Regions from separate parts of the Actinoallomurus liliacearum genome, predicted to be linked through region 2. Evidence: riboswitches for the same ligand, from Rfam matches in the RefSeq annotation. Region 2 holds a riboswitch; the other holds the start of a gene.
The links. Region 2 has a riboswitch for cobalamin ahead of ABD978_RS42945 (ribonucleoside-diphosphate reductase subunit alpha). Riboswitches for the same ligand answer to the same signal wherever they lie in the genome.
Positions count from the first base shown of each region.

Region 1: it holds a riboswitch for cobalamin, as region 2 does, so the genes downstream of both, ABD978_RS31195 (magnesium chelatase subunit D family protein) here and ABD978_RS42945 (ribonucleoside-diphosphate reductase subunit alpha) in region 2, are expected to answer to the same signal.

Region 1 is NZ_BAABHJ010000026.1:106,436-110,628, forward strand. Features, by position in the region: gene ABD978_RS31180 (hypothetical protein) at 1-57, shown strand, start outside; gene ABD978_RS31185 (DUF6504 family protein) at 499-801, shown strand; gene ABD978_RS31190 (LLM class F420-dependent oxidoreductase) at 948-1,976, opposite strand; cobalamin riboswitch at 2,163-2,333, shown strand; gene ABD978_RS31195 (magnesium chelatase subunit D family protein) at 2,405-4,193, shown strand, end outside.
Region 2 is NZ_BAABHJ010000040.1:877,320-881,512, reverse strand. Features, by position in the region: gene ABD978_RS42950 (ribonucleotide-diphosphate reductase subunit beta) at 1-84, opposite strand, end outside; gene ABD978_RS42945 (ribonucleoside-diphosphate reductase subunit alpha) at 149-2,413, opposite strand; cobalamin riboswitch at 2,512-2,729, opposite strand; gene ABD978_RS42940 (universal stress protein) at 3,000-3,452, shown strand; gene ABD978_RS42935 (pyridoxamine 5'-phosphate oxidase family protein) at 3,556-4,059, shown strand.

The DNA of each region.
Region 1 (4,193 bases), on a different contig from region 2:
GACGCCGACGACCCCGCCCGCGCCGCCGAGCTGATCGCACGGACCCTCGGCCGCTGACGCCGCCGCGCTGACGCCGGCCCACTGTCGCCGCCGTGCTGACGCCGGCCCACTGTCGCCGCACCGCGGTCGCCGCCGTGCTGACGCCGGGCGCTGATGCCGGGCTGCGGATGCCGCCGCGCTGGCGCCGGGCGCGGACGCTTGGCCGCTGATGCTCGGCCGCTGATGCCAGGCGCTGGCGCCGGGCGTTGACGCCGCCACGGCTCCGCGGCCGAAGGGGGCCGCCGTTTCTCGGGTGGGCGCGCCGTCGAGGGGGTCCGGCGCTTTCCGGCCGGGCTCGCGGCCGGGGCGCCCACCTGCCGTGTCGTGGCTCCAGAGGCCTTGACTATCGTGTCGAACATGTGTTCGAATCTATCGCCTGTCTTCCCCCAGGCTCACTCCTTGTCACCGATCCGAGAGGTGGGCGGCCCGCGTGGGCGGAGCGAGCGATGGACCCGAGAGGTGTACGGACGCGCCGGGTCGCGGGCGATGAGCCGGGTGTACGGCGACCCCGTCGAGGTCTGGCTCACCGACGGCAGGCCCTCCCGCTTCGTCTGGCGCGGCCGGCTCTACACGGTGCTGCGGGTGCTGGACCGCTGGGTCACCACCCGCGACTGGTGGCACGAACGCCACCCCGAGGCCCCGGAAGGCGGCGAGCGCGAGTTCTGGCGCGTCGAGGCGACCCCGGACCGGACGGTCGGGGTGTACGAACTGCGCCACGACCAGGCGACCGGCGCGTGGATGCTGTCCCGCGCCTGGAGCTGACGGACCCGCGCGCCCCCGCTCGACCCGGCGGGCCGTCGGCCGGACCCGGCAGGTCTGCGTGCTTCCGGTCCGACCTGAGGGGCCGTCCGTCGGCCGGCCGACGGGACGGCTCGGCCTGGCGGGTCGCCGGTCGGGTGGGTGGTCGGTCAGGGCTGTACGAGGTCGCGGATCGCCTTGAGGGTCGGCTCGTCCTTGACGCCGGCGATGAGGAGCGTGGTCACGGGGGAGTCCTGCCAGAGCCGGAGCCGCTCCCTGATGCGTCCGATCGGGCCGAGGAGGGAGATCGAGTCGGCCAGCTCGTCCGGCACCGCCGTGACCGCCTCGTCGCGCCGGCCCGCCAGGAACAGCTCCTGCACCCGCGTGGCCTCCTCGGCGTACCCGAGGCGCCCGATCAGGTCCAGGTGGAAGTTGCGGTCCCTGGCCCCCATGCCGCCGATGTAGAAGGCCAGCGGGATCTTGGCGAACTCCAGCGCGGCCGCCAGGTCGTCGGTGACGATCGTCGTCACGGTTGCGGCGATGTCGAAGCCTTCGCGGCGGCCGGCCAGTGAGGCGCCGAAGACCGTCTCGATCTGCGTGGGGTCGACGAAGAGGGGCAGCCAGCCGTCGGCGATCTCGGCGGCGAGGGCGATGTTCTTCGGGCCCTCCGCGCCGAGGTAGACCGGGATGTCCGGGCGTACCGGGTGGACGATCGACTTGAGCGGCTTGCCGAGGCCGGTCACCCGGCCCGGCGCGTACGCGGAGGCCGGCAGCGGCAGCGGGTAGTGCGGGCCGGCGGAGGTGACCGGCTCCGCGCGCCGCCACACCTCCCGCAGGATCCGGACGTACTCGCGGGTGCGCTCCAGCGGGCGGGCGAACGGCACGCCGTACCAGCCCTCCACGACCTGCGGGCCCGACGCGCCGATGCCGAGGGTGAGCCGGCCGCCGGACAGCGCGTCGAGGGTCAGGGCGTGCATGGCGGTGGCGGCGGGCGTGCGGGCGGACAGCTGGGCCACCGCGGTGCCCAGCTTGATGCGCGAGGTCCGCGCGGCGTACCAGGTGAGCGTGGTGAAGGCGTCCGAGCCGTACGCCTCGGCGGTGTAGACGTACTCGTAGCCGAGCCGCTCGGCGGCGAGCACCGTCTCGGTCGCGTCCTCTGGATTCCGTTGCCAGTAGCCGACGTTGATGCCGAGCCTCATCCGCACGCCTCCCAGCTCGAAAATAGAACAGGTTCTATTCAAGCAGATCGCCGCTCTCCCGGCAGCGTTCGGCCGTCCCGCGATAACGTGCACCCGCCGTGCGCCCGGCCGCGGCGGCCCTGTCATCCCGTGCGCCGGATCACGGACGGCGGCCGTACCTGCGGTGTCGCGCGTCAGGCCGGATATGTCATGCTGTCCTCCGGCGGTACGCGGAGGAACCCGGTGCGAATCCGGGGCTGTCGCGCAACTGTGACCGGGAAGTCCTTCCTCGGGTGTTGGCCACGGCGTGAGCCGGAAGGCCGAGGGCGGGCGGCGATCCGGGAGCCAGGAGACTCCGGCCGCCGATTGCCAGGCCACCTACGGGCGCGTTAACCCGAGGAAAGGACGACCACCGGGTGAACACCTATCCGTTCTCCGCCGTCACCGGGATGGCGGACCTCAAGCTCGCCCTCCTGATCAACGCGGTCGCCCCGGCCGTCGGCGGAGTGCTGGTCCGGGGCGAGAAGGGCACCGCGAAGTCCACCATCGTGCGGGCGCTCGCCGCGCTGCTGCCGGAGGTCGCGGTGGTGACGGACTGCCGGTTCTCCTGTGACCCCGACGCGCCCGACCCGCGGTGCCCCGACGGCCCGCACGGCGACGGGGCGGACGGGCAGGTGCGGCCCGCCCGGCTCGTGGAGCTGCCGATCGGCGCCGCCGAGGACCGCCTGACCGGCTCGCTCGACCTCGAACGCGCCCTCACCGAGGGCGTCCAGGCCTACCAGCCCGGCCTGCTGGCCGCCGCGCACCGCGGCGTGCTGTACGTCGACGAGGTCAACCTGCTGCACGACCATCTCGTCGACCTGCTCCTCGACGCGGCCGCGATGGGCCAGTCCTACGTCGAGCGTGAGGGCGTCTCCGTCCGGCACGCCTCGCGGTTCCTGCTCGTCGGCACGATGAACCCCGAAGAGGGCGAGCTGCGGCCGCAGCTGCTCGACCGGTTCGGCCTGACGGTGGAGGTGGCCGCCACCCGCGACCCGGAGGAGCGGGCCGAGGTCGTGCGCCGCCGCCTGGCGTACGAGGCCGACCCGGCGGCGTTCGCGGCCGACTGGGCGCGCGCCGAGACCGAGCTGGCCTGGCGGATCGAACAGGCCCGCGCCCGGCTGCCCGAGGTCGTCCTGCCCGACGGCGCGCTGCGGCAGATCACGGCGGTGTGCGCGGCGTTCGAGGTGGACGGGCTGCGGGCCGACATCGTGATGGCGCGCGCCGCGATGGCCCTCGCCGCCTGGCACGACCGTACGGTCGTCACCGCGGACGACGTGCGCGTCGCCGCCCGTCTCGCCCTCCCGCACCGGCGCCGCCGCGACCCCTTCGACGCGCCCGGCCTCGACGAGGACAAACTCGACGAGGTCCTGGAGAACACCGGCGGCTACGACTCCGCGGAGCCGCAGGATCCCGGGTTCGGCGAGGACACGGCGCCCGACCTCGTCCCCGAGCAGAGCACCGGGCCGGACCCGAAGCCGGCCCCGGAGACGGACGCGAAGCCGGACTCGGGGACGGATCCGGAGGACCCCGACCCCGACGACCCCGGACCGGACGACGGTCCCGGCGGCGGACCGGACGGACCCGGCGACCCGGCCGGACCGGGAGACGGTGCGCCGGTCGACATCGAGCAGGCCCTGTCCGGCGAGGAGTCCGGCGAGGGCTCCGGGAAGCGCGCCCGGGGGGACTCCCCGGAGCCGGCGCCCGCCGACGCGGTGTACCGGACGCGGGTCTTCACCGTCCCCGGCCTGGGTGAGGGCGCGCCGGGCCGCCGCTCGCGGGCCCGGACGCCGTACGGCCGGACGACCGGCGCGCGGCCGGGCACGCGTTCGGTCCACCTGACCGCGACCCTCCTCGCGGCGGCCCCGCACCAGCGCGCCCGCGGCCGCTCCGGTCCCGGGCTCGTCGTCCGCTCCGACGACCTGCGCGAGCGGGTCCGGGAGGGCCGGGAGGGCAACCTGGTGCTGTTCGTCGTGGACGCCAGCGGCTCGATGGCCGCCCGGCAGCGGATGCGCGCCGTCAAGGGCGCCGTGCTCAGCCTCCTCCTCGACGCCTACCAGCGCCGCGACAAGGTCGGCCTGATCACCTTCCGCGGTACGTCCGCCGAGCTGGCGCTGCCGCCGACCTCCTCCGTCGAGGCCGGGGCGCGCCGCCTCGAGACGCTGCCCACCGGCGGCCGTACTCCGCTGGCCGCCGGCC
Region 2 (4,193 bases):
GATCGCGGCACGGAACCGGTCGTAGAAGGCCGGGTAGCGCATCGGCCGCAGGGTCAGATCCATACCGGGGTCGAGCAGACTCATGAGCCCTCCTTCGTCGGGGGAGCGATCAGGGACGCTATGCTCACGGTTCGCTCGCTACGCTCGCTCACTGGCATGCCTCGCAGGTCTCGGGGTTCTCCAGGGAGCACATGAGCGCCTCCTCCTGGACGGGGGCGACGGTCGTCTGCGCGATCCGGGTGGCCGGCCGCGACCGCAGGTAGTACGTGGTCTTGAGGCCAGACCGCCACGCGTAGGCGTACATCGACGACAGCTTCCCGATCGTGGGAGTGGCCATGAACAGGTTCAGCGACTGGGACTGGTCGATGTAGGGCGTCCGCGCCGCGGCCAGGTCGATCAGCGCCTTCTGCGGGAGCTCCCAGGCGGTGCGGTACAGCCGCCGCAGCTCTTCGGGAAGCTCCTCGATCTCCTGCACCGATCCGTCGGCGCGTTTGATCGCGTCACGGACCCGCTGCGTCCACAGCCCTCGTGCCTTGAGGTCCGCCACCAGGTAGGTGTTGATCTGCAGGAACTCCCCCGACAGGGTCTCACGCTTGAAGACGTTGGACACCTGCGGCTCGATGCACTCGTAGCAGCCGGCGATGGAGGCGATGGTCGCGGTCGGTGCGATCGCCACCAGCAGTGAGTTGCGCAGCCCGACCGCGCCGATCCGGGCCCGCAGCGCCTCCCACTCGTCGGCGTGCACCCGCTCGGCGTCCGGCCAGTGATCCGGGTGCAGGACGCCGCGGGCGGCGCGGGTCTGGTCGTAGGAGGGGTGCGGGCCGTACGTCGCGGCGAGCGCCGCCGACTCCCCGTACGCCGCGAGCGCGATCTCTTCGGCGATGCGGGTGGACAGCGCGAGCGCCTCGGGCGAGTCGAAGGGCAGCCGCAGCCGGAAGAACACGTCCGCCAGGCCCATCACGCCGAGCCCGATGGGCCGCCAGCGACGGTTCGCCCGCGCCGCCTCCGGCGTCGGGTAGAAGCCGCGGTCGATCGTACGGTCCAGGAACCGCACCGCCGTACGCGCGGTCGCCCGCAGCCCCGCCCAGTCGACCCCGTCGTCGGTCACGTGGGCGGCGAGGTTGATCGAACCGAGGTTGCACACCGCGGTCTCGGTGTCGTCGGTGACCTCGAGAATCTCGGTGCACAGGTTGGAAAGGTGGACGACGTTGCCGGGCTCGGCGGTCTGGTTGCAGGCGCGGTTCGCGGCGTCCTTGAACGTCATCCAGCCGTTGCCGGTCTGGGCGAGGGTGCGCATCATCGCCCCGTACAGCTGCCGCGCCGGGACCTGCCGGACGAACCGGCCCTCGGCCTCGGCCGCGCGGTACGCCCGGTCGAAGTCCTCGCCCCACAGGTCCACCAGCTCCGGCACCTGCTTGGGGTCGAACAGCGACCAGGTCGCATCCGCCTCGACCCGGCGCATGAACTCGTCCGGCACCCAGTTGGCCAAGTTGAGGTTGTGCGTGCGCCGCGCGTCCTCCCCGGTGTTGTCCCGCAGCTCGAGGAACTCCTCCACGTCGGCGTGCCAGGGCTCGAGGTAGACGCACGCGGCGCCCTTGCGCCGGCCGCCCTGGTTGACCGCCGCGACGCTCGAGTCCAGCGTCCGCAGCCACGGCACGATCCCGTTGGAGTGCCCGTTCGTGCCCCGGATCAGCGAGCCCCGGCTCCGCACCCGGCTCCAGGAGATCCCGATACCGCCCGCGTACTTGCTCAGCCGCGCCACCTGGCCGTACCGCTCGTAGATCGCCTCGAGCTCGTCGCGCGGGGAGTCCAGCAGGAAGCACGAGGACAGTTGCGGGCGGGCGGCGCCGGAGTTGAACAGCGTCGGCGAGCTCGGCAGGTACGCCAGCCGCGACATCAGCCCGTAGAGCTCCGTCGCCTCGGCCACGCTGTCGGCCAGCCCGCAGGCCACCCGCAGGAAGAAGTGCTGCGGGCGCTCCAGCACCTGTCGCGTCGTCGGGTGCCGCAGCAGGTAGCGGTCGTAGACGGTGCGCAGCCCGAAGTAGGTGAACCGGTCGTCGGCGCCGTGGTCGACCAGCGCGTCCAGCGCCGCCGCGTTGCGGGCGACGAACCCGGCGGTCCGTTCGTTGAGCAGGCCCTGCTCGTAGGCGGCCGCGACGGACTCGGCGAAGGTCACCGGTCCGGTCTCGTTCGCGATGGACCGGGCCAGCAGCCGGGCGGCCACCGTCGAGTAGACCGGGTCGGTGACGACCAGCGCGGCGGCCCGCCGTACGGCCTCGGCCAGGTCACCGGCTCCGGCCATGAGCAGCGGATCGGCGTCCGGCAGCCCGGCGCAGACGCTCTCGATGTCGGCCGCGAGCGTGGCCTCGGGAGTGGTGATGGGCGTCGGGGACGCGATGAGCTGTTGTGTCACGTGCTCTCTCCTCGCGAGCTTCACCCTCGCGGAAAAGAGGCGCACGGACGACAGGCTCCGCCGCCGGCCCTCCCGCGAGGCCTGGACGACCGCGCGCTCTCACGCACGGGTCGCCGGCAGGTCTTCGGACTCGCGGGCACCACGCCCGTCCATCGGGCGTGTCCTACAGGCCGTCGCTTCCCAGGCCCGATCGAGCCCAGTGCCGTTGACGGCGGTCGTTCCCACTCACCGCTGCGGGGCAGTCCCGGACTCTCACCGGGTTCCCTTGAACACCCGCCACAGGAGGCGCAGGCGAACCAGCAACACGAGAACCATACATGTAGTGGTGGATGTGGCGCACCACCCCTAGATATTGGGCGCGTCAGGTAACGAACACGAGAACGCGGGCACGTACGACGTCCGCCGCGCTGGGCGCGGTGACCTGGGACCTTCGCCCCTATCGTCCGAAAAACGGATGGTGTCGGATGAGGACCATGAGGACGCTGGGACGACACGGGCGCACCACCACTCGCATGTCTCCGCGTGATCGGGCTTTGTGAGCAGGGAGACCTGCTGGGAACTTCGCCGAGTGGAAGGAGACGCCCCCGTGGCGAACGAACACGGTGAGAACCAGGACCGGATCGTGGTCGGCGTTGACGGATCCGAGCCGTCGCGGGCGGCCCTGCGCTGGGCCCTGCGGCAGGCGCGACTGACCGGGGCGGCGGTGGATGCGGTGATCGGCTGGGAGGTCCCGACGAGCTTCGGCTGGGACATGGCCGTCGTGGGAGCGGACGACATCAAGGCCGCCGCCGCCAAGGCACTCGAGGCGGCGATCGAGCAGGAGGCCGGGCAGCGACCCGAGGTGCCCGTCAACGCACGCGTCATGGAAGGGAACGCCGCCCGGGTGCTCCTGGACGCGGCCGAGGGCGCCGACCTCATCGTGGTCGGCAACCGGGGACACGGTGGTTTCACGGGCGCGCTCCTCGGCTCGGTGAGCCAGCACTGCGTGCACCACGCAAAGTGTCCCGTCGTCGTCATTCGCGGAGAACACCGCTCGTGACGGGCGCCGAGCGCGGGTTTGCCGGCGGGGTCCCGGGACCTCCAGGTTCGTGGGCTCCGCCGATTCGGACAGGACCATCTGGACTATCGATGTGGGTGATGGCATGACTGGTGAGGTAGCCGACGGCTCTGCTCAGGCCGGGGCCACGGGGTCGGGTCCGATCAGTGGCGCGCCGACGCCGGTCTCCCTCGACGAGGCCGAGTGTCTGCGGTTGATCTCGCCCGGCGGTGTCGGGCGGCTGGGTTACAACGGTCGGTACGGTCCCACGATCCTTCCGGTCAACTACGCGCTGTACGAGGACACGATCGTGTTCCGGACCGCCCAGGACAGCCCGACCGATGAGGACCTCCGCACCGGGATCGCGAACGCCGAGTACAAGGTCGCGTTCGAGATCGACGAACTCGACCCTGCGGCGCGCGAAGGATGGAGCGTCCTCATCCAGGGTTCCCTGCACCATGTGGAGTCCGAGGACGAACGCGCGTCGGTCCGCGAAGCGGGCGTCGAACCATGGGCGGGAGGTCCGAGGGAACTGTTCCTGCGGATCCGGCCCAGCCGCGTCACGGGCCGCCGTATCAGCAGGGACGCGCCGACCGGCGACGCCCGATGACCTGAGACGTCCGCGCGACCGGCCGGTCGGCATCTCCACTGCCGACCGGCCGGTCTTCGGCATGCCCAAGACCGGCCTTGCAGCCCCTCCGCCGCGAAGGACGAAGGTCCCGCCGCCCATGTGCTTTCGCCTCT